3 regions of the Mesorhizobium sp. B3-1-9 genome follow, and region 2 is predicted to be linked to each of the others. Evidence: predicted binding sites of a transcription regulator. Region 2 holds the regulator's gene; each other region holds the start of a gene.

What was found. Region 2 encodes PhoB, which activates phosphate uptake and scavenging genes when phosphate is short. Its sites were predicted from a motif close to TGTCATNNANCTGTCAT; they were not measured.
Region 1: FJW07_RS08040 (toxic anion resistance protein) is a predicted target of PhoB. The motif match lies at 4,042-4,058, and genes of this name have one in related genera.
Region 3: phnF (phosphonate metabolism transcriptional regulator PhnF) is a predicted target of PhoB. The motif match lies at 4,055-4,071, and genes of this name have one in related genera.

Annotation. Positions count from the first base shown of each region.
Region 1 is NZ_VFTJ01000003.1:370,810-378,831, forward strand. Features, by position in the region: gene FJW07_RS08025 (hypothetical protein) at 1-712, opposite strand, end outside; gene FJW07_RS08030 (5-bromo-4-chloroindolyl phosphate hydrolysis family protein) at 712-1,329, opposite strand; gene FJW07_RS08035 (substrate-binding domain-containing protein) at 1,338-2,909, opposite strand; gene FJW07_RS08040 (toxic anion resistance protein) at 2,920-3,999, opposite strand; gene FJW07_RS08045 (alpha/beta hydrolase) at 4,106-4,771, opposite strand; gene opgC (OpgC domain-containing protein) at 4,975-6,171, shown strand; gene FJW07_RS08055 (LacI family DNA-binding transcriptional regulator) at 6,228-7,310, opposite strand; gene FJW07_RS31675 (hypothetical protein) at 7,487-7,630, shown strand; gene FJW07_RS31680 (hypothetical protein) at 7,690-7,827, shown strand; gene FJW07_RS08060 (DUF423 domain-containing protein) at 7,842-8,022, opposite strand, start outside.
Region 2 is NZ_VFTJ01000020.1:71,170-79,191, forward strand. Features, by position in the region: gene FJW07_RS26150 (CHASE domain-containing protein) at 1-604, opposite strand, end outside; partial or broken gene FJW07_RS26155 (sugar ABC transporter ATP-binding protein) at 729-908, opposite strand; gene xylF (D-xylose ABC transporter substrate-binding protein) at 1,064-2,104, opposite strand; gene FJW07_RS26165 (ROK family protein) at 2,375-3,616, shown strand; gene phoB (phosphate regulon transcriptional regulator PhoB) at 3,940-4,629, opposite strand; gene phoU (phosphate signaling complex protein PhoU) at 4,646-5,353, opposite strand; gene pstB (phosphate ABC transporter ATP-binding protein PstB) at 5,374-6,177, opposite strand; gene pstA (phosphate ABC transporter permease PstA) at 6,174-7,025, opposite strand; gene pstC (phosphate ABC transporter permease subunit PstC) at 7,029-8,015, opposite strand.
Region 3 is NZ_VFTJ01000010.1:103,423-111,444, forward strand. Features, by position in the region: gene FJW07_RS19225 (sugar ABC transporter ATP-binding protein) at 1-937, shown strand, start outside; gene FJW07_RS19230 (ABC transporter permease) at 934-1,899, shown strand; gene FJW07_RS19235 (zinc-binding alcohol dehydrogenase family protein) at 1,970-2,989, shown strand; gene phnF (phosphonate metabolism transcriptional regulator PhnF) at 3,285-4,031, opposite strand; gene phnG (phosphonate C-P lyase system protein PhnG) at 4,152-4,613, shown strand; gene phnH (phosphonate C-P lyase system protein PhnH) at 4,613-5,224, shown strand; gene FJW07_RS19255 (carbon-phosphorus lyase complex subunit PhnI) at 5,226-6,341, shown strand; gene FJW07_RS19260 (alpha-D-ribose 1-methylphosphonate 5-phosphate C-P-lyase PhnJ) at 6,597-7,496, shown strand; gene phnK (phosphonate C-P lyase system protein PhnK) at 7,493-8,022, shown strand, end outside.

The DNA.
Region 1 (8,022 bases), on a different contig from region 2:
ACAGCTTGCCCGACGAGGACGATTTCAGGCCCATGCTGCGGAAGATCGACTTCGCCTCCTCGCCATGCCGGGCAAGCAGTTCCTGCGTCGCCACGTCGCCGCTCATCAGGCTGAGCACGAGCCCTGCGAACATGAAGCCGGAATTGGAGCGGTTGGGGTCGGTGGAGACGATGCGTGCGCGGCCATAGAGTTCGGAAATGCCGAGATCCGACCAGTTCTTGCCGGCCAGGATGGCATCGAGCAGCGCCTTGAGATCGAGCTGGTTGTAGCCGCCCTTGGCGGCGACGGTGACCAAGCCGCTCTTCTTCAGGCCTTCGATCACCGGGCCCCAGGTGTAGACGACGATCGGCGAATTGAGCACCACCTGGTCGTTGCGGATCGAGACGCCGCTCTTACGCGCGAGATCGACCATGATCGACGAGGATGGCCACAGGAATTGCGGCTTCTGCGTCAGGAGTGCCGGCTCGCGCACCATCTCGACCGAACCGGCGACACGCGCGTCGAGCTCCAGCCCGTAGCCGCCAAGCGCGCCGATCACATCGGGGTCGGCCAGGAAAGCCTGCTTCTCGCCGCCGACGAAGCCGAACAGATGCGCGCGGTTGCCGAGATAACCGCGGAACTCCGGCCGGTCCTTGAGCGTCAGATAGCCGCCCGTTCCGGCCGCGGCGGCGGCAAGCAGTCCCAGTCCGAAAGCGCGGCGAGAAAGGGCCATCAGCGACCGATATCCTCTTTCAGCGACTCCTGGATGAGTCGAAGGTCAACGTCGAGCGTGCCAAGCTCGGAGTCCGCCTGGCTGTCGGCATAGTGGACGAAGGCGTCCTGCAGCTTGGTGATCACCGCGCCGACAGTGGCAAGCCGCTGCTGGCTTGGCGCGCGGCGATCGGCAAGCGTGGCATAGCCTTCCGCGACTTCCGCCGCCTGCGGCACGTAATAGGTCAGGAAGCGCCGCACGGAAGCAGCGCTTGCCGGTTTCGCCTCGACTTTGGAGATGACGTCGGCGGCGATATCGGAAAGGTTCTTCACCTTGGCTTTTATGTCCTTGTCGGCGATAGAGCCGGCCGCAGCCGCCAGCCGGTCGGCCGCCGGCTGCGCCTGCGCCAGCAATTCGCGCGCGAACGCCACCTGGCCGCCGCCGATCGAGCGCAGGTCGAGCCCTTCGAACAGCTGGCGTGGCGCCAGCACGAAGATCAATCCGGCAAAGACCAGAACCGAGATCACCGCCGAGACCAGGAAGGGGAAGTGGGTGAGTGTGCCGAGACCAATCAGCAGCGCGGCCGACACCAGCCCCGCCGCGATCCAGTTCCAGTCATTGCCGAACAAGCCGCGCATGGTTGGCCTTAGTTGTAGCCGCGCGCCGCGCGGAAGGCACCAGCAAGGTCGCCGCCGCCGTCGAAGACACGCGCCGAGGTCGCTTTGGCGAGACTGTCGAGCTGGCTCTTGTCGGCATCGCCGAAGGTGATCCCGAACACCGGCACCCGCAGCGGCGCCTGGCGCCACTCAGCCAAGAACGGCTCGGCGCTGCCATCGGTGCGGCCGTCCGTCATGATGACGATGGCCGGCAGGTATTTCGGCAGGTCGGGCGTCGTCAGGATCTTCTGCAGCGCCTGCGAGGCGCAGGCATACATGTCGGTACCGCCGCCGGCGCGCTGCTGCGCCACGTCGCCAAGCAGCTGGTTCTGGCCCGCAGGATCACCGGTCGCGTCGAAAATGTCGCGCACTTTGCTGTCGAAAGGCAGCACGAAAATGTGGTCGGACGGCGTCCATTGCACCAGCACTTCGCTCGACTTTTCCGGCGTGAACAGGAACTGCGCGGCCTGCTGCAACTGCGTTTCGCCCTCGTTCTCCATCGAACCCGAGAAGTCGAAGCAGAGCGCCGTCAATGACGGTTTGCGCAGCGCCTGCTGGTAGAGGTCAAGCGCCTTGCGGATCACTGCGGGTTCCGGCATGCGGATCGACGTCACCAGCTTGCCCGGATCGAAATTCCAGTTGGGCTCGGCCGTCGCCTGGACCGCGGCGCCGCCGAGCGGCAGTCGCCGGCCAGTGTCGGCGATGCGCTTGCGCACCGTGTCCGAGTGCAGATAGGCGAGCAGGTCGGCGAAGAACTTTTCGACATCGGCGCCGCGCCCGTGATCGATGAAGCCGAGCGGGGAATCGCCGACCGCGACGCCATCGGCCGGATATACCGCGTAGAGCGGCTCGTCGCCCATTTGCTTCAGCCTGTCGTTGGTCTCTTTCAGCGTCGCCTCGTAATTCCACATCGCGTCATAGAGCGTGCCCTTGCGCGCGGAATCGACATAGAGGTCGGCCAGCCAGCCTGAAGATCCGGAAGAGCGCTCGACACCCTGCAACAGGGCGCCGACCGTGTCGTGCACGGAGAGGTTGTCGAGGTCGCCGGGCTGGATCACCTCCTTGCCGCCGAGCGCGCTGGAGAGCATCGCCAGATAGGCGCTGGCGCCGGAGTTGGACTGCGTGGCCGAGGTCATCAGGAATTTGAGCTTGCCGTCCTTCACCGCGGCAAGGATGTCTTTCATGTAGACTTGCCTGCCGATCCAGCCGAGTTCGGCGGCCTTGGATTTGCGCACGCCGAGGATGACCGGCATCTGCGCGATCGAGGTGAGGTTGCGTACCTTGCGGCCGGTATCGAACAGGTCGACCCAGACGCTCGACGCCGGCCAGACCGCGTCCTGATCGAGCCCGCTGGCCTTCTGCAGGCCGAGACCGATATCGAGCGAGCCTTGGTAGGAGATGGTGCAGGTCGCGCCCTGCTTGGCGCAGAACTCCTGCACGATCGGCTCCAGCACCGTGTTCTCCGAACCGGAGACGATCGAGAATTTGACGTTGCCCGAATTGCAGGCCGCCAGCAGCAGCGCGGCCGCCAACGCCAGAACGGACGAAAGCTTCATTGGCATCGAGGCCCCGTCAGCCCTGGGTGAGCGCTTTCTTGAGGTCGGCGGTCATCTGGTCCATCTGCTTTTCGGCGTCGGCCCGCTTTTGCCGGCCTTGCTCCTGGACCTTGAGCACACCTTGCACCGTGTCGATCAGGTCGCGGTTGGCCTGCGCCAGCGTCTCGACATCGACGATGCCGCGCTGCGCCTGCTCCTCGATTGAAATGGCCTGATCCTTCATCATCTTCGATGTCTGGCGGATCATCTCGTTGGTGGCGTCCGTCACCGTCTTTTGCAGCTCCAGCGCCGACTTCTGGTTGGTCAACCCAAGCAGGATGACCATCTTCTGTTTCCAAGCCGGCACGGTCAGCACCGAGGTGGCCTGCAGGTTCTCGATCAGCGTCTCGTCGCCCGACTGCACAATGCGGATCTGCGGCAATTGCTGGATGCCGAGCTGGCGCGCCTGCACCAGGTAGAAGATGCGCTTTTCCAGCCGGTCGAGCGCCTGCACGGCGTCCTGGTAGGTTTGCGCCTCCAGGGAGCCGGCGGTGTCGGCGCTCTTCGCCTCCGCCGCGGCCTTCAGCTTCGGCAGTTCGTCGGCGCGGTAGTTGTCGACGAATTTCTTGCCGGCCTGCACATAGGCGTCGAGGTTGAGGATGGAGTCCTTGGTCTGCTCGTGCAGGTCGTCGAGCACGGCGATGTCGCGCCTGAGCGTGTCCTTATGACGGTCGAGCTCAAGGCCGATACGGTCGATCTGACCGGCGACGTCCTCGTACTTTTCCTTGAAGCGCTCGAGCCGTGCCTTGAACGAGGAGAACAAATTGCTCAAGAACCCTTCGTCCTTCAGCGAAGCCGGATCGAGGTTCTTGGCCTTCATGATGATGTCGGTAAGCAATGTGCCGGTGTCGCCGAGATCGCGGTTGCGGATCTGCGACAGAATCTTGTCGGCATAGTCGCTGACCGCTTGCTGGGCGCGGTCGCCGAAGATCGAAATCGCCGCTCGGTCGCGAATATCGATGCCGCCTTCGATCCTGGCGACCTCGCCCGGGCTGGCGGCAATGGCGGGCAACTTCGAAGTGTCGTCGAGCAGAGTGATGCTGTTCTCGTCGGCCATTGAGACCTCCCCCTCGGTGAACAGTATCTCGATAGACAGTGTGTGACAGACATATGACATGGCCGGGCGTGGCGCTTGGGCCGTGAAATAGATTACATTTCAGCGCCTATGCGGAGGCTTCTGCAGCCGGCGCCGCCCGCCATTGCCGCACGATCGCGGCGTCCGCATTGCCGAATTCATGGCCCGAGGCGACGATGCGCGCGTCGACCTCGGCGCGGCGCTCGCTGAACAGCGTCACTAGTGCGAGCGCGAACGGTCCGTAGATCTGGTCGGCGGCGCCGGCGACGATTAGCACCCGTGTGCCGCTAAGATCTGACGTTGGAGGATTGTCGAGCACCGGCATCGCCCTCAACAGCGCCGCCTGCTTGACCAGGCCGGGATGGAGCAGCATCAGGCTGGAGACGACATTGGCGCCGTTCGAATAGCCAAGGAAGGTCGCCCGTTGCAGGTCGAGCCCATGCTCCCGCCCGGCTTCCGTCGCGAATTGGGCATAGGCGGCCGTCTCGGCACGGATGGAGGTTTGCTCGAAACTGGTCGGCGTGATTCGCTCGAACCAGCGAAATCCGTCCTCCTGCCGAATGCGGCCGCGCGCCGCGACGATCACCGAACGCGGCGCGATCTGCATCGCCAGCGGTAGCATCGTCGTCTCGTCTACGCCTGACCCGTGCAGCATGAAGAGGCAGTCGCCGCTGGCGTTTGCCGGCTTCAGCAGACGGTAGGGAAATGTCAGATCCTCGCGCAGGATGCTGTTTTCGTCGCTATATTCGAACACGCTCACATCCATTTGATTCCATGAGAGATTCGTTGATTTGCCGGCTTCAAAACGGAATATTTTCGCGCTCCGCGAAAGTTGATTGAACCAGGCGCAATTCAGGCCGTTTTTCCGCCGATACACTCCCCTGGGAGGAATCGAAGCGGTGCGCCCCGGGGGTCGCATTGCTGGCTATGAACAACCAGCTTTGAGGCCTTTTGTCGATGACCACCCCTGTTTCCAACGATCGCGACAAGCGTGTCGTCGAGCGCGATACGCGGATCGACGTGCTGCGCGCGCTCGCGTTGCTCACCATTTTCGTCGACCATGTGCCTGGTACGGTCTTCGAGAATTGGACCTATAAGAATTTCGGTTTTTCCGATGCGGCGGAGGCCTTCGTGCTGATTTCCGGCATCTCGGTGGCGCTGGCCTATGGCACGAAGTTCAAGCCGGGCGGCCGATTGCTCGCGACCTTGAAGATGTGGCGGCGCGCTGGCGTGCTCTACATCTCCCACATCGTCATCACGATGGTGGTGGTCGCGCTGTTTTGCGCCGCCGCGCTGTTCGCGCACCGGCCGGAAATCCTGACGATGATCAACATCGAACCCTTGATGCGCAACACGCCGCAGGTGCTGCTCGGCATCGTCACGCTCGGCCACCAACTCGGCTATAACAACATCCTGCCCGTCTATGCGGCGCTGCTTCTGGCGGCGCCTGCTTTCGTGCTGTTCGTCAGCTATCGGCCCGTGCCGGCGCTGATCGCGTCCGGCCTGCTGTGGCTCGTCGCCGGCATCTGGCAGATCGCGCCGCCGAACTATCCGGAGCCAGGCCTTTGGTTCCTCAACCCGCTGTCCTGGCAGTTCCTTTTCAACATCGGCCTTGCCGCCATGCTGCATGTGAAGCGCGGCGGGCGGATCCCGGTCAATCCGTGGCTGCTTGGTGCCGCCGGCATCTATGTGATCGGAGCGGCGATCTGGGTGCACAGCCCGCTCTGGGGGCAGATCACCTGGTTCGACCTGCCGGTGGTGATCGGCGGCTTCGATAAGACCTTCCTGTCGCTGCCTCGGCTGCTGCACATCCTGTCGGTCAGCTATCTGATCGTGGCGCTGCCGGCTGTCTCGAACCTCTTCCGCGTCCGGCCCGACAATCCGCTGGCGATCCTGGGCAAGCGCTCGCTGCCGGTGTTCATCGCCGGCACGCTGCTTGCCATGGCGGCGCAGGTGCTGAAGCTGATCAATCCGGGCGGCCCGGCCTACGACACGCTTCTGATCGCTGCAGGCATCGCCATGCAACTCGCGCTTGCACTCTACCTCGAATGGCTTGCGAGCCTCGGCCCCTCCCGCGCCAAGCCGGTACGCGAGGAGCCTGCGCGTGCGACGTTCGGCGTGCAGCCGCTGCCGGCGCGGGCGGGCGGCTACTGACCGCAGCGCAAGGAAAGTGCCGGGTGGCCTATCCGCGCGGAATTACCTGAGCCCGCTCAGGCTTTCGGCGCCGGACCGGTCGAGCCTCTGACGACGAACTCGACGCCCATCGTCTCGCGCCGCACCGCGCCGTCATGGTCGAGGATCATGCGCGCGGCGCGGCGGCCGATCTCGATGATCGGCTGGGCGATCGTCGTCAGCGGCGGCGTGGCCAGCGCGCCGTCCGGCACGCCGTCAAAGCCGACAATGGAGACATCGCCGGGAACATTGAGGCCGCGTGCCCTCAGCCAGTCGATGGCGATCAGGGCCATGCGATCCGACATAGCCAGGATGGCGGTCGGCGGCGGCTCCCCCTTGGTAAAGATCGCCTCGAGGCCGGCCCTGGTGCTTTTTTCTTCGTTCTCGGTCTCATAGACCGGGATTTTCGCCGTATCGATGCCGAAGCGGGAAAGCTCCTCGAAGTAGCCGGCAAGGCGATCGCGCGTTCCGGTGTAGACCGCGCTGCGCACCGCTTCCGGCGTCGCGAAGCCGGTGCGATTGTCGGCAAAGCCGAGCGACAGGACGGCGAAGCGGCGATGGCCAAGCTCGGCGAGATGGCGGGCGGCAAGCTTTGCGCCTGCGACATTGTCGACTCCGATGGCCGACACGGTCTCGTCCTGGAAGCCGAGCTCCAGCGCAACGAAGGGCAGCCTGCGCTCGCGCGTCAGATCGACAAGGCGCGAGCCGCCTTCGATGCAGAACAGCACAAAACCGTCGACAAGCGCACTCTGGATGTTCCAGGCGAGCTTTTCCTGGTTGGCGGCCGAAACCAGCGCGATGCCTGCGCCGGTGGCGTCGCAGGCTTCGGAAATGCCGGCCATCATGACGCGGGCGAAGGGATCGTCGAAGAAGTACGAAAGGGGCTCGGTGGTGGCGACGCCGATGGCGTTGACCTTGCCGGCGCGCAGCAGGCGGCCTTTCGGGTCCGGGCCGGCATAGCCCATCTGCTCCGCGACCGCCTTCACCCGTTCCCGCACTTCGGCGCGCACGATCTCGGGGCGGCTGAAAACATTCGAGGCCGTGCCATGCGAGACGCCGGCGGCCTTGGCGATGTCGGCCAACCTGATCGGTCTTGCCTGGCCTTCGAGGAGTGATGCCATGTCGTTCCTCCGAATCCGGTCAACGCGACGAACATGACCGCTGAATTGTCGCCGGTCATCTAACATTTTTGTTGGATCGATTCAATTTCAGTTGACGTCGGGCAAATAAGGCCTATGATTTGAATCGATCCAAATTTCCGCTTCATGGTGGAGCGGATTTCGACAGGAGGGGTGCCATGCATCCGGTGAGCTATTTGTTCGAGGATATCTACCGCAACGATTGGGGCATCGCCTCGGTCATCGTCAGCGAGAAGCGGCGCGGCAGGTCGAGTCCATGGAGGCGCGCCCCGCGCTTTCTCGTGGAGCGCAAGCGCGGCTGAGCCGCAGCGATTTTCAGCGCCGATAGATTGGATCGGTTCAATCCTAAGGAGAAATCGTCATGCATCCGATTGGTCATCTGTTTCAGGATATCTACCGCAACTATTGGGGCATCACGCCCGGAACCGAGCAGCCCGAGCGGCGCCGCGTCGGCGAGCTGCCTGCGCGCCAGCGCAAGCGGCGGATCGGCCGAAAATAGCCGTTGAAAATAGCCTAAGGGCGAGGGCGCCAGAGCGCCGAGACGGCGATCGCCACCCAGCCGGCGATCAGAAGGGTGCCGCCGATGGGCGCCGACATCGGGAACAGCCGCGAGCCGAGAAAGTCGCGGGCGAGCAGATCGCCGCAGAATAGGAGCAGGCCCGCGAGCAGGACGAGGCTGGCGATCCTGAGACAG
Region 2 (8,022 bases):
CGTTCAGCCGCACGAAAACCAGGAATCCGGTGAAGGTCTGCGCCACGCCGGCGCCCTGGCCGAGCTGGATCATGCCGCTCGCATGCTGCTGGTCATCCGCCATCGCCTCTTCGATCGCCGCGCGCCGTACCGGCTCGGTGAACATGTCGAAACCGATGATCGACTGGTTGGACGTGTCGAGCGGCTCGAACAGCACGATCGGCGTTCGCCATTGCTGCGTCGTGGCGGGATAGATCGGATGCGCCGACCCATGGTCGTGCAGGATGTCGCGTTCCACGGCCGCCTCGTCGCCGGTCTTGGCGAGCCTCAGGAAGCCGAGGCCGCGCAGCCCCGCGAAATTGTCGTCGATGTCGAGCGCGGTGAAGAAGGCCTTGAATTCGCCGCGCGAGATGTCGCCGTTGCGGGCATCGAACAGCGCCTGCGTCGAACGCAGCAGAGACAGATGCAGGTCGATGCGGCTCTCGATGCGGCTCAGCGCGTCATCGGCGGTACCCTCGAACTTGATCCGAGCCGCCTCCTGCGTCGCGAAATAGGCAAACCCCGCCATCGTCAGGCTGATCAGCGCGACGGCGACGAAGGCAACGATCGGAAAGAGCTTCTTCAAATCAAGGATGCGGCCCGTGGACGGTCGACGACCTTTATGGGCAAGTCTCCGCGCCAACACAATGGCGCGGTCAAATCATCACTGCGGCTGGTACATCACGCAGTCGTTAATTAGCCGGCTATCATCATGCCGCGATCTTCAGCGCGCCTGGACCCGGAATGGCGCCTGGCGGGCATTTGCCCAGGATGATCATTCCGAGCACCTCGTCCTGGGTGACGTCGGTGGTGCGCGCGGTCCCGACCACCTGGCCGTTCTTCATCACGCAGACCCGGTCGGCGAGCTCGAACACGTCGTAGACGTCGTGTCGGTCATGATTTCCTCCCGCCGGCCTGCCCGTCTGGCGCGGATGCCTGGCCAAGCCTAGAAGCTATCCGCCAGAGGCGGAAACACAAATCTTTTTGAGAAAACGCCGCGGCTTTCAGGCCGCGGCGCAGGGATTTTGATCGAGAGCCGGCAGACTTAGTTGCAGGCCTTGACGCTACCGGCGGCAACGCCCGCGCAGACTTCGTCCTTCTTGATCCAGCCGGCGTCGATGACGACGTTGAGATTGTCCTTGGTGATCGCGATCGGAGTCAGGAACAGCGACTTGACGGTGTTGCCGCCGGGCGTCGTGAAGTCCTTGGCGCCGGCGATGTCGCCCATCTTCTTGCCGTCGGCGAGCTGCGAGGCGATCTCGGCGGCGTTCTTGCCGAGCTCGCGCGCGTCTTTCCACACCGACACGGTCTGCGTGCCGAGCGCGATGCGGTTGAGCGCCGCGTGGTCGCCGTCCTGGCCCGAGACCGGAACGGTGCCGGCCAGGCCTTGCGCCGTCAGCGCCGCGACGACGCCGCCTGCGGTGCCGTCATTGGCCGCCACGACCGCGTCGACCTTGTTGTCGTTGGCGGTCAGGAACTGCTCCATGTTCTTCTGCGCGTTGGCGGGCAGCCAACCGTCGGTATAGGCCTCGCCGACATTCTTGATCTTGCCGCTGTCGATCGCCTCCTTCAGCACTTCCATGGAGCCCGAGAACAGGAAGTCGGCGTTCGGATCGGCGCCCGAGCCCTTGATGAAGACATAATTGCCTTCCGGCTTGACCTTGAACACCTCGCGGGCCTGCATGCGGCCGACTTCCTTGTTATCGAAGGTCAGGTAGAACACGTCCTTGTTCTCGATCAGGCGGTCGTAGCCGACGACCGGAATGCCTTCATCGAGCGCCTTCTGCACCGCCGGGCCGATTGCCGAGGCATCCTGCGCCAGGATGATCAGCGCGTTGGCGCCTTGCGAGATCAGGCTTTCGACGTCGGTCAGCTGCTTGCCCGGATTGGACTGCGCGTCGGCCGAGATATACTTGTCGCCGGCGGCCTCGATGGCGGCCTTCATCGCCGCTTCGTCAGTCTTCCAGCGCTCTTCCTGGAAATTCGACCACGACACGCCGATCACCTTGTCCTTCGCCTCGGCGACCGACGCCAGCGTCAGCGACATGGCAACGCCCGCCAGAATGGCGGCTGCGAATTTCTTCATGATTTCCTCCCTGCGCCTGTGCGGCGCGACCCAGACTGGCCCGAAGGCCGGCACAGAGGCTTTTTTTCGAGCCTCAAAAAAATAGTGGTCCAGCAAAACGACGCTGTCAACTGCGATTCTGATGGGTTTTGATGGGTCAGGGTATTTTTTTCGACATCCGCAATAAATAATGACACAGGCTGCGGCTTCTGCCACTATCCCTAGCATGTCACCGACAGGCCATGGCATCATCATCACAAGGCCGCGATGACTGGGAGGACGTGCGAGACGATGTCGGTCGGAATCCGTCACGACGATTTGCGCCGGCGCAACCGCGCCATGGTGATTTCGGCCGTGCGCCGCGCCGGCCAGCCCTCGCGCACGGAGATTGCCGCCACCACCGGGCTCAGCCACTCGACCATTTCGGCGATCTCCGCCGATCTGATCCAGGAAGGCATTCTCACCGAAAGCAAGGCCAGCGAGCCGACGGCGTTGAAACGCGGCCGGCCGCAGATCGGTCTGGCGCTGAACCCCGAAGCCGCCGCGGTGCTGACCGTGGTGCTGTCGCTGAACTTCCTGTCGGTCGCCGTGATCGATTATGCCGGCCAGGTGGTTGCCGAGGAGCAGCAGCGCCTCGACACGCTTGTCATGCCCCGCGACGAGTTGATCGGCGAATGCATGGCGATCGTCCGGCGCCGGCTGGGGGATCCCGACCTCGACGTGGGCAGCGTCGCCCGCATCGCCATGGGCATTCAGGGCATCACCGATTCCCATTCACGCGCCATGCTGTGGTCGCCGATCACGCCGCTGACCGACATCCCTTTCGCCGACCTCCTCGAACGGGAATTCGGTATTCCCGCCACCATGGAGAACGACTGCAACATGATGGCGGTGGCGCTGCAATGGCGCGATCCCGAGCGCTATCGCGACGACTTCATCGCCATCCTGCTCTCGCACGGTATCGGCATGGGCCTGGTGCTGAAGGGCGCGCTGTTCAGCGGCACACATTCCTCCGGCGGCGAGTTCGGCCATATGATCCATCGTCCGGGCGGCGCGCGTTGCCGCTGCGGCCGCCGCGGCTGCGTCGAGGCCTATGCCGGCAATTACGCGATCTGGCGCAGCGCCATGGGAATAAGCGAGGATGCCACGCCGACCGACGTCGGTGACGCCGATATGCGCGCGCTGGCCGCGAAAGCCCGGCAGGAGGACGGACCCGAGCGGGAGGCTTATCGCCGGGCCGGCGAAGCACTCGGTTTCGGCCTCGGCAGCCTGTTCGCCCTTATCGACCCGGCGCCTGTCGCCATGGTCGGCGTAAGCGCGGCCGCCTTCGACCTGATCGAGCCGGCGCTGCGAGAGGCGATCGCCCAGACCGCCGGCGGCCAGCACTCGGAATCGATCTCCTTCGACACCGAGCCGAACGAACTGCCGCTTATCCGCGAAGGCTGCGCCATGCGCGCGCTGACCTTCGTCGATCAGGAGATTTTCGCGCCGGGGGTGCAGGCCAGAGCGGGGGCCGGGAAGAACGTGGCCTGAGCGAACGTGGCGCTGAAGCCGCGAATCGCACCAACGTTGGAGATTGGCCGAAGCCACGGCGACTTCGTCATTCCAGGGCGGAGCAAGGAGCGAAGCGACGCGCGCAGACCCTGGAATCCATGCCGTTACCTCGATCGTACGGTGCAGCGGTGCAGAGTTCTGCGCCATAGCGGCGCGTGGAAGTCACGGAATGGATCCTCGGGTCTGCGCTGCGTCGCTACGCTCCTTGCTCCGCCCGTGGATGACGAAGTACAAGCGTCTCGGCTACCCATCAACGTGGTTGTTGGAAGTGCCTGACCCGTCAGGACTTTGGCGTCCAGGGACTAATCCTCCCTGATCGCGTAGCCCGCCCCGCGGATGGTGCGGATGACGTCCGGCATGCGGCCGTTGTTGACCGCCTTGCGCAGGCGCCCGACATGGACGTCCACGGTGCGCTCGTCGATATAGATCGTCTCGCCCCAGACATTGTCGAGCAGCTGGCTGCGCGAGAACACGCGGCCGGGATGGCGCATCATGAATTCGAGCAGGCGGAACTCGGTCGGCCCGAGCCGGATCTCGCTCTTCTTGCGGTAGACGCGGTGCGATTCGCGGTCGAGCACGATGTCGCCGACCTTGAGCACGCTGGACAGCACCTCCGGCTTGGCGCGGCGTAGCAGCGCCTTGACGCGCGCCATGAACTCGGGCGTCGAGAACGGCTTGACCAGATAGTCGTCGGCGCCGGTCGAGAGGCCGCGCACGCGGTCGCTTTCCTCGCCGCGCGCCGTCAGCATGATGATCGGCAGCCGCTCGGTCTCGGGCCGCATCCTGAGACGCCGGCAGAGCTCGATGCCGGAAACCGCCGGCACCATCCAGTCGAGCACGAGCAGGTCGGGAACGTTTTCCTGAAGGCGGATTTCGGCCTCGTCGCCGCGGGTCACCACTTCGACCTGGTAACCCTCGGATTCGAGATTGTAGCGGAGCAGCACCCCCAGCGGCTCCTCGTCCTCCACCACCATGATGCGTGGCGCGATCATCGGGGTAACCTTTTCGTCAGGCCGCCGGCGCCGACATTGCGGTCTCGTCCTGCTTCGGACGATTGGCGGGCAATTGCGTGCCGGTCAGCACATAATAGGCGTTCTCGGCGATGTTGGTCACATGGTCGCCGATGCGCTCGAGGTTCTTGGCGCAGAACAGAAGATGCGTGCAAGCGGTGATGTTGCGCGGGTCTTCCATCATGTAGGTCAACAGCTCGCGGAAGACGGACGTGTATTTGACGTCGATGCGCTCGTCGTCGTTGCGAAGCTTGGCCAGCGCCGTGGCATCGCCCACCATATATTCCTGGATCACGGCCTGCACCTGGATCAGCACCAGCTGCGCCATCGAATCGATCGAATGCGTGAGGTCGCGCGGCGCGGCGCTGACGCCGACCGAGCCGACACGCTTGGCGATGTTCTTGGCGAGATCGCCGATGCGTTCAAGGTCGCCCGCCATGCGGATCGAGCCGACCACGTTGCGCAGGTCGTCCGCCATCGGCTGCCGCTTGGCGATCAGCGTGATGGCGCGGTCGTCGAGCTCGCGCTGACGAGCGTCCATGATGGCGTCGTCGGAGACGACGCGCTGCGCCAGCGCATTGTCGGTCTCGAGCAGCGCCCTGGTCGCACCGCCGACCATGGAGCTGGCGAGATCGCCCATGTCGTTGATGAGCCGGCTGATCTGCCTCAGATCCTCGTCGAAGGAGGCGACGGTATGTTCGGCCATGATGATGTCCTCGTATGAACTCAGCCGAAGCGGCCGGTTATGTAGTCCTGCGTGCGCTTCTCGCGAGGCGAGGTGAAGATCTTCTCGGTCCGGTCGAACTCCACCAGCTCGCCCAGATACATGAACGCCGTCTGCCGCGACACGCGCGCCGCCTGCTGCATGTTGTGGGTGACGATGACGATCGTGTAGTCGGCCTGCAACTCGTCGATCAGTTCCTCGATCTTGGCGGTCGACAGCGGATCGAGCGCCGAGGCCGGCTCGTCGAGCAGGATGACCTCGGGCTTCACCGCCACGGTACGGGCGATGCACAGGCGCTGCTGCTGGCCGCCCGAGAGGCTGAGGCCGCTGGCGTTGAGCTTGTCCTTGACCTCGGTCCACAGCGCGGCGCGCTTCAGCGCCTGCTCGACGCGGCTATCCATCTCGGCCTTGCTGATCTTCTCATAGAGCCTGACGCCGAAGGCGATGTTCTCGTAGATCGACATCGGGAACGGCGTCGGCTTCTGGAACACCATGCCGATCTTGGTGCGCAGCAGGTTGAGGTCCTGCGAGCGGTCGAGGATGTTCTTGCCGTCGAGCAGCACCTGGCCCTCGGCGCTCTGCTTCGGATAGAGCTCGTAGATGCGGTTGAGCACGCGCAGCAGCGTCGACTTCCCGCAGCCCGACGGGCCGATGAAGGCTGTGACGCTGCGCTCGGGCAGGGACAGGTTGATGTCCTTCAGCGCCTTCGACTGGCCATAGTAGAAATTGAGGTTCTTGACCTCGATCTTGGCCTTCTCGACGGTCGTGTCGGCTGCGTTCAGGTCGGTGGACAACATCGGTTTCATCTGTCCTCTCTGCGTCCGGTTAGGCTGCGGGCGATGATGCTCAGCCCGAGAACCGTCAGGGTGATTATGAGTGCGCCCGTCCAGGCCAGTTGCTGCCATTCCTCGTAAGGGCTGAGAGCGAACTGGAAGATGGTCACCGGCAGGCTGGCCATCGGCGCATTGAGATTGCTCGACCAGAACTGGTTGTTGAGCGCGGTGAAGAGAAGCGGCGCCGTCTCGCCGGAGATGCGGGCGATCGCCAGCAATATGCCGGTGACGATGCCCGACATTGCCGCGCGGTAGGCGACGGAGCGGATCACCACCCAGCGCGGCGCGCCGATGGCGGCGCCTGCTTCGCGCAGCGCATTGGGCACAAGGTTCAGCATGTCCTCGGTGGTGCGCACCACGACGGGGATCACCAGGATCGACAGCGCGACGGCGCCGGCAATCGCCGAGAAGTGCCCCATCGGCCGCACCATCAGCTCATAGACGAACAGGCCGATGATGATCGATGGCGCCGACAACAGGATGTCGTTGATGAAGCGCACCACCGTCGTAAGCTTCGAGAAGCGGCCATATTCGGCCATGTAGGTGCCGGCCAGCACGCCGATCGGCGTGCCGACGACGATGCCGATGATCGTCATGACGATGCTGCCGTAGATGGCGTTGAGCAGGCCGCCGGCGTCGCCGGGCGGCGGCGTCATTTCAGTGAACACCGCCAGGTTCACCCCGGAGAGCCCCTTGTAGAGCAGGGCGCCGAGGATCAGCGCCAGCCAGGCGAGGCCGATGCCAGCCGCGACGACGCACAGCGCCATCATCACGGCATTCTTGCGTTTGCGGCTTTGGTGAAGCGATGCGGCAGTCGACATCGGTCAGGCTCCCGTGCGGCTATCGATGCGCAACAGCATGTAGCGTGCAAGCGCGAGGATGATGAAGGTGATGATGAACAGGATCAGGCCGAGCGATACCAGCGAGGATGTATAGAGATTGCCGTCGGCTTCGGTGAATTCGTTGGCGATGGTCGCCGAGATCGTCGTGCCCGGCGCAAACAGCGAGGCGCTGATGCGGTGCGCGTTGCCGATGACGAAGGTAACCGCCATCGTCTCGCCGAGCGCGCGGCCGAGGCCGAGCATGACGCCGCCCATGATGCCGACGCGGGTATAGGGGATGGTCACGCGCCGGGTCACTTCCCAGGTCGTGCAGCCGATGCCGTATGCCGATTCCTTCAGCACCGCCGGCACCGTGTCGAACACGTCCTTGGTGATCGAGGTGATGAAGGGCAGCACCATGATGGCAAGGATCAGCGACGAGGTCAGCAGGCCGATGCCGTAGGGCGGGCCGGCAAACAGGCTGTTGAGGCCGGGGATGCCTTTGAAGAGCCAGATGACGAAGGGCTGGATCGTCGTCTGCAGGAACGGCGCGAAAACGAACAGGCCCCAGATGCCGTAGATGATCGAGGGAATGCCTGCGAGCAGCTCGACCGCGATGGCGATCGGGCGCCTGAGCGGACGCGGGCAGAGCTCGGTCAGGAAGATGGCGATGCCGATGCCGATCGGCACAGCGATGAGAATGGCGATGGCCGAGGTGACGATGGTGCCGTAGATGGGCGCCAGGGCGCCGAAATTCTCGGTGACCGGGTTCCAGGATTCGGTGGTCAGGAAGGAGAAGCCGAACTTCGACAGCGCCTCCCACGAGCCGGCGACCAGCGAGATCGCGACCCCGCCGAGCAGAACCAGCACGAGGATGGCGGAAAGGCGCGTGGCCGTCCGGAATGCCATGTCGGTGAAGGCGAAGCGGCGCACTGTCGCTTCCCTGGTCCGCAGGGCGGACGATGTCGCGGCGTCGGAAACGGCTGTCATTTAGCCC
Region 3 (8,022 bases), on a different contig from region 2:
CGTCACCATCATCTACATCAGCCATCGCATGGAGGAAGTATTCGAGCTCGCCGACCGCGTCTCGGTGCTGCGCGACGGCACGCTGGTCGGCACCCGCAACATCGCCGAGACCAACGACGCCGAACTGGTCAAGATGATGATCAATCGCTCGATTGAGCAGGTTTACCACAAGGAGCATTTCACGCCGGGCGCGACCATCGTCGAAGCACGGAACCTGTCCGGCAAGGGCTTCGAGAATATCTCGATGACCGTACGCGCCGGCGAGATCGTCGGCCTCTACGGCCTGATCGGCGCTGGCCGCAGCGAGTTCGTCACCACGCTGTACGGCCGCCACAGGAAGTCGGCCGGCCAGATCCTGTGGGAGGGCAAGGAGGTCCAGGTCAATTCCGAGCACGACGCGATCCGGCTCGGCATGGCGCTGGCGCCGGAAAGCCGCCGCGATCAGGGCCTCTGCCTCAATTTGCCGGTCGGCATGAACCTCAATCTGCCGATCTACAAACGCATCTCCAGCAACCTTTTGATTTCCGGCGCCAAGGAGAAGGCCGAGGCTGATCGCCAGATAGCCGGCCTCAGGATCAAGACGCCGACGCGCGGCGCGCTGGCCTCCAGCCTGTCGGGCGGCAATCAGCAGAAGATCGTCATCGGCAAATGGCTGGCGCACGGCGCCAAGCTGTTCATCTTCGACGAGCCGACCGTCGGTGTCGATGTCGGCACCAAGGCCGAGATCTACCGCCTGTTCGGCGAGCTGCTGTCCAAGGGCGCGGGCATCATCCTGATCTCGTCCTACCTGCCTGAGGTCTACGAGCTGGCCGACACGCTGCATGTGTTCCGGCGCGGCAAGCTGGTCGCCACGCATGGCTTCCGCACCGCCGATCACGAGGACATTCTCACCCAGGCGCTCGCCGAGAAACAAGAGAAATTGGGAGGACAGACATGAGCACCGAGGCGATCTCCGCCGAAAAGCCGAAGCGCAACTACAATGTCCTGTTCGGCCTGACGCTGCTGGCGCTGCTGGTGCTGCTCTGGATCGTCCTGTCGGTGGCGACGCCGAGCTTCGCTTCGGGCAACAACATCGCCAATCTGCTGCGCCAGGGTTCCATGATCGCCATCATGGCGGTCGGCCAGACCTTCGTCATCATCACCGGCGGCATCGACCTTTCCGTTGGCGCCGTGGTCGGCTTCGGCACAGTGGTCGTCGCCATGCTGATCAACGCCGGCGTCCCGATCTGGCTGGCCATTCTGGCCACCTTGCTGGTCGGTGTCGCCATCGGCATGTTTCATGGCTTCGGCATCGTCAGGATGGGCCTGCCGCCCTTCATCATCACGCTGGCGACGCTGACCTCGCTGCGCGGCATCGGCCTGCTGATGACCAACGGCAATTCGATCAACATCAACAGCGACAGCTTCACCGCCTTCTCCAGAAATTCCTTTATCGGCATTCCCAATCTGTTCTGGATGGTGATCCTTGTCGGCGTGCCCGCCTACATCTTCCTGCACCACAGCCGCTGGGGCCGCTACCTCTTCTCCGTCGGCTCCAATGCCGAGGCCTCGCGCCTATCCGGCGTCAACGTCCAGCGCACCATCTACATGGCCTACACGCTGTCCGGCCTGTGCGCGGCCTTCGTCGGCGTGCTGCTTGCCGCCCGCATCGGCATCGGCAATCCGACCCAGGCCGAAGGCTGGGAACTGCAGGCGATCGCCTCTTCCGTCATCGGCGGCACGTCGCTGTTCGGGGCGGTCGGCTCGGTGCACGGACCGCTGCTTGGCGCCTTCATCCTCGCCACTATCAACAACGGCGCCAATCTGCTCAACGTCAACTCGTTCTGGCAGCGCATCATCACCGGCGTGCTGATCATCGTCATCGTCTACTTCGACGGCCTGCGCCGTCGCGGCAAATGAATCCTCCCTGACTTCCGCCGGCCTCGTTCGTACGAGGCCGGCGTTCTTTTTTGAATATTGGATTTGCGAAATGAAAGCCGTCGTCTGCCGCTCACCCGGCGAGCTTGTCCTCGAAGACCGCGCCGACCCTGGCGCGCCCCCGCCCGGTTGGGCGCGGGTTGCCGTCAGCCATGTCGGCATCTGCGGCACCGACTACCACATCTTCGAAGGCAAGCACCCGTTTCTGGCCTATCCGCGCATCATGGGTCATGAGGTCTCCGGCACCATCGTCGAGAAGGGCGAAGGCGTAGATCTCGCCGTCGGCGAGCCGGTCGTCATCAACCCCTATCTTTCATGCGGCAAATGCATCGCCTGCCGGCACGGCAAACCGAATTGCTGCGTGAAGATCGAAGTGCTCGGCGTCCACCGCGACGGCGCCATGTGCGACGAGATCCTGGTGCCGGTTGAGAACCTCTACCCGGCAAACGGCCTGTCGCTGGCCGACGCCGCGGCGGTGGAATTCCTGGCCATCGGCGCGCATGCGGTGCGCCGTTCGCTCGGGCCTCCCGGCGCGCGCACGCTGGTCATCGGCGCTGGGCCGATCGGTCTCGGCACGGCGATCTTCGCGCGCATCGCCGGGCTGGATGTCAGCTTGCTCGACATGAGCGCCGAGCGCCTCGGCTTCGCCGAAAAGGAACTCGGCTTTACCCCGCTGGACGGCTCGGAGGCGACGGCTGCCGAACTGGTCCGGCAAGCAACCTCCGGCGAGGGTTTCGACCTCGTATTCGACGCGACGGGCAACACGCCGTCGGTGCAGTCCGCCTTCGCCCATGTCGCGCATGGCGGCACGCTGGTGCTGGTCAGCGTCGTCAAGGACGACATCGCCTTCTCCGATCCCGAATTCCACAAGCGCGAGATGACGCTGGTCGGCAGCCGCAATGCGCTGAAGGCCGATTTCGACCATGTTGCGGCCTCGATCCGCAACGGCGCGGCGCCGCTGAACAAGCTCGTCACCCATCGCACCACGCTCGCCGGAACGCCGCGCGACCTCGCCAGATGGGCGCATGAGAAGTCGGGACTGATCAAGGCGGTCATCGAGGTCGGGTCATAAACGGCAGCCGGTGAACCTGACCCGAATTGACGCCGCCGCGTAGGTCGACCCCCGCTCCGCCGAGCTTCGCTCGACACCTCTCCCCCGATCGACGGGGGAAGAGGAAAGGTGCGAGCTTATGCCGGCTGGCTCCCTTCCTCTCCCTCCGGAGGGGGGAGAGGTGGCGCCGCGAAGCGGCGACGGAGTGGGGGAAGGCGCTCCTCAAACGCGAAGACTCTGACAATTAAGCGGCCGAGCTGGGCTGACATCAGCGTGAGGCAGATCAATCACGGGTCTGAGACAATGCCAGCATCTCCTACGACGCCGACAGCCTCAACTCCACCCGCTCCGCCGGAAAGCGCGATTCCGCGAACTGGATCGGCTGGCCATCAAGCGTGACGTTCACCGCGACAGTGACCAGCACGATGGCGCCGGGCTGCAAATCGAGTGCTGCAAGGTCGTCGGCGTCGGCATGACGTGCCGACAGCACTGTCGAGTGCCGCAGATAATCGTTGATGCCGAAACGCTTCAGCGAGGCAGTGATCGACCCCGTTTCCGCCATGGCGGCCTCGATGCCGGCGAAGCGCTTGGCATCGAACCAGGTCGTCGCGCGCGACACCGGATGACCATCGGCCTCGCCGCGCGTCTCCAGGCGGATAACGGCAGCACCCTTGGCAAGGCCCAGCGCCTCGGCGATGCGCCGGCTGGCCGGCTCCGTCGATGACGACAACAGCGCGATATGCCGCTCGCTCGTCTGCCCTTGCAGTCCGGTCGAGAAGCGCGTGCGCGCGCCGATCGGATAGGACAGCCGTTTGCGCGACAAGACGAAGGTGCCGCGTCCCTGCTCGGCCTTCAGCACGCCTTCCTGCACAAGTGCTGCAATGGCGCTGCGCACTGTGTGGCGGTTGACGCCGTAACGTTCCGCCAGCGCGACTTCGGGCGGCAGCGCCGCGTTCTCCGCGAAATCGCCATTGGCGATCGCCTGCAGGATCCGATCGGCGATCTGCCGCCACAGCGACACGCCGTTACGCCTTTCGATACTAGCCGCCAGTCCGGTCACCATCGCCCCCAAGCATTTTTTCCGGTTGTCATCCACCCGTCATGGACTCCCGTTACGAGATGAGTATAATTTGTATAGTTGTCTATATCAATAGACAAATTTATGCATGTGAGGAGCGATGCCATGCGAGGACAGGAAGCGCGCGAGCAGGCCGGGCGGAAGGCCTTGATGGCGACGCTGGCGCATGCCGCAGCCGATGAGATCTCCCGTCTGTGGAACGAAGCGGGCCTGCCGTCCGAGGCAGAGCTTTTGCGCGGCCCGGAGACCGGATTGGTGACGGTGCGCGGGCGGATCGGCGGCGGCGGCGCGCCGTTCAATGTCGGCGAGGCGACAGTCACCCGCGCCACGGTGCGGCTGCCATCCGGCAAGGTCGGCCACTCCTATGCGCTCGGCCGCGACAAGGGCAAGGCAAAGCTCGCGGCGATCGCCGACGCGCTCTGGCAGGACCCGGCGCATCGCGAGGCGGTCGAGACGAAGCTGGTCGCGCCCTTGCGCGCGGCGCTCGATGCGGCGCGCGAGATGCGGCGCGTCGAGACGGCGGCAACGAAAGTGGATTTCTTCACCATGGTGCGCGGAGAGGACTGATGGAAATCGCCACGCAATCGATCGACGGCGGCTTCACCGAGCCGGTTTTCGACGCGCAGACCGTCTTCCGCGCCATCATGGACGCGATGGCGCGCCCCGGCACCGTCCAGGACCTGCCGCAACTCGCCCGCCCGCCAGCGCCATTGTCGGCGACGGCAGGCGCGGTCGCGCTGGCGCTCTGCGACAACGACACGCCAGTCTGGCTCGATCCGCCGCTGCAGGCGGACGCCTCGGTCAAGGCATGGCTCGGCTTTCACACCGGCGCGCCTTTGGCCAACACGCCCGCCGACGCGCATTTCGCCCTGATCGCCAATCCGAAAGAGATGGCGGCGCTCGACGGTTTTGCGCAGGGCACGCAAGAATATCCCGATCGCTCGACGACGCTGATCCTCCTGGTCGATGATCTCGCTTCGGGCCCGTCGCTGCTGCTCGACGGTCCTGGGATCGAAAAGACGTCGATGATCGCGCCTCCGGGCATGCCGCGCCATTTCGTCGAGCAGTGGAAGCAGAACAACCAGCGTTTCCCGCGCGGCGTCGACATCATCCTGGCGGCGCCCGGCAGCCTCGCCTGCCTGCCGCGCACCACCCGCATCAAGTCGATGGAGGCATGACATGTATGTCGCGGTGAAAGGCGGCGAGGCCGCAATTGCCAACGCCCATCGGCTGCTGGCCGACCGCCGCCGCGGTGACCGCTCGGTGCCGGCGCTGCGCCTCGACCAGATCGTCGAGCAGCTGGCGCTCGGCGTCGACCGGGTGATGAGCGAAGGCTCGCTCTATGATCGCGAGCTGGCGGCTCTCGCCGTCGTCCAGGCGCGCGGCGATATGATCGAGGCGATCTTCCTGGTGCGCGCCTATCGCACCACGCTGCCACGCTTCGGCTACACCAACCCCGTCGATACCGGCACGATGCAGCTCGAGCGGCGCGTGTCGGCAACCTACAAGGACCTGCCCGGCGGCCAGGTGCTTGGTCCGACTTTCGACTACACCCACCGCCTGCTCGATCCCGAGCTTGCCGCCGGCGCCGAGGTCGAGACGCCGGCGCAGCGTCCGGTCGGGCCAGAGGCCATGCCGCGCGTTTCGGCGATCCTCGCCCATGAAGGCCTGATCGAGGCCGATGGCGACATGCCGCTTGACCACGTGCCTGGCGATATCACGCGCGAGCCGCTGCAATTCCCGATGGCGCGCGACATCCGCTTGCAGGCGCTGTCACGCGGCGACGAGGGTTTTCTCCTGGCGCTCGGCTATTCGACGCAGCGCGGCTACGCCCGCAACCATCCCTTCGTGGGCGAGGTGCGCATCGGCGAGGTCGAGCTTGAACTCGACGTGCCGGAACTGCCCTTCGCCGTGCCGCTCGGCTCCATCCGCGTCACCGAATGCCAGATGGTCAACCAATTCAAGGGCTCGGCTAAGGCGCCGCCGCAGTTCACCCGCGGCTACGGCCTGGTCTTCGGCCAGAGCGAGCGCAAGGCGATGGCCATGGCGCTGTGCGACCGGGCGCTGCGCGCGAGCGAGCTTGGCGAGGACGTCGTCGCCGCCGCGCAGGACGAGGAATTCGTCATCTCACATTCCGACAATGTCCAGGCCACAGGCTTCGTCGAGCACCTGAAGCTGCCGCATTATGTCGACTTCCAGGCCGAGCTCGGCCTGGTTCGCCGCATGCGCGCCGAATACGAGGCGCGGGAAAACGAGGACAAGGCCGCCGAGGAAAAGCGGGAGGCGGCGGAATGAGTTCAGTGCCCGCTACCGGAATGCCGCCGCCATCGAACGAGCCGCCGCCCGAGCCGTAGCCACTGGCACCGGCAACGGTCTCGCCGTGCGGGGGCTCCTTTGGCGCGGGGAGAAACATCTTCCGAAGCGCAAAAGCCGCAACGCCGGCGAAGACCAGCAACAGCACGCCAAGATGCATCCAACCGGTAGAGTCCATGTGGATCTGCTTCCGCGTCTTGAGCGTCAAATCCATAGCACGAAGCGGACGTGATCGCCATGACCGACATCGCCACCTACAACTTCGCCTATCTCGACGAGCAGACCAAGCGGATGATCCGCCGCGCCATTTTGAAGGGCATCGCCATTCCAGGTTACCAGGTGCCCTTCGCCTCGCGCGAGATGCCGATGCCTTATGGCTGGGGCACCGGCGGCGTGCAGGTCACCGCCTCGATCATCGGCCCGGACGACGTGTTGAAGGTCATCGACCAGGGCGCCGACGACACCACCAATGCGGTCTCGATCCGCGCCTTCTTCAAGAAGGTCGCCAAGGTCGCCGTGACCACCGAAACCGCGACGGCGACCATCATCCAGACCCGCCACCGTATCCCCGAGCATCCGCTCAACGCGGGCCAGGTGCTGGTCTTCCAGGTGCCGATCCCCGAGCCGCTGCGCTTCCTCGAGCCGCGCGAGACCGAAACGCGAAAAATGCATGCGCTGGAGGAATACGGCCTCATGCATGTGAAGCTCTACGAGGACATCGCCAAGCACGGCCGCATCGCCACCACCTATGCGTACCCGGTCAAGGTGGAGGGCCGCTATGTGATGGACCCTTCGCCGACGCCCAAATTCGACAATCCGAAGATGCACCGCTCGCCGGCCCTGCAGTTGTTTGGCGCCGGCCGCGAAAAGCGCATTTATGCGGTGCCGCCCTTCACCGACGTCGTCAGCCTGGACTTCGAGGACCATCCCTTCGAGGTGCAGACCTTCGACCAGCCCTGCGCGCTCTGCGGCGCCGAGAATGTCTATCTCGACGAAGTCATCCTCGACGACCATGGCGGCCACATGTTCGTCTGCTCGGACACCGACCACTGCGAGAAGCGCCGCGCCGATGGCCATCAAGGCCACCTTGCGCCGGAAACCCATCTCGCCCTTGAAACAAAGGAGCCGGCCGAATGACCGACGAACCGCTGCTGCGCGTTTCCGCGCTATCCAAATTCTACGGCTCGCGCGTCGGCTGCGAGAACGTCACCTTCGACCTTTGGCCGGGCGAGGTTCTGGCGGTGGTCGGCGAGTCCGGCTCCGGCAAGACGACCCTGCTCAATTGCCTGTCGACCAGGCTGCTGCCCTCCTCCGGCACCGCAAGCTACCGCATGCGCGACGGCCAGTGGCGCGAGCTCTACCGCATGAGCGAGGCCGAGCGCCGCTTCCTGATGCGCACCGATTGGGGCTTTGTCCACCAGAACCCGGCCGATGGGTTGCGCATGACCGTGTCGGCCGGCGCCAATGTCGGCGAGCGGCTGATGGCGGTCGGCGACCGCCACTACGGCAAGATCCGCGCCACCGCCGTCGACTGGCTGTCGCGCGTCGAGATCGACGAGGACCGCATCGACGATGAGCCGCGCGCCTTTTCCGGCGGCATGCGCCAGCGCCTGCAGATTGCCCGCAATCTGGTCACCGGGCCGCGGCTCGTCTTCATGGACGA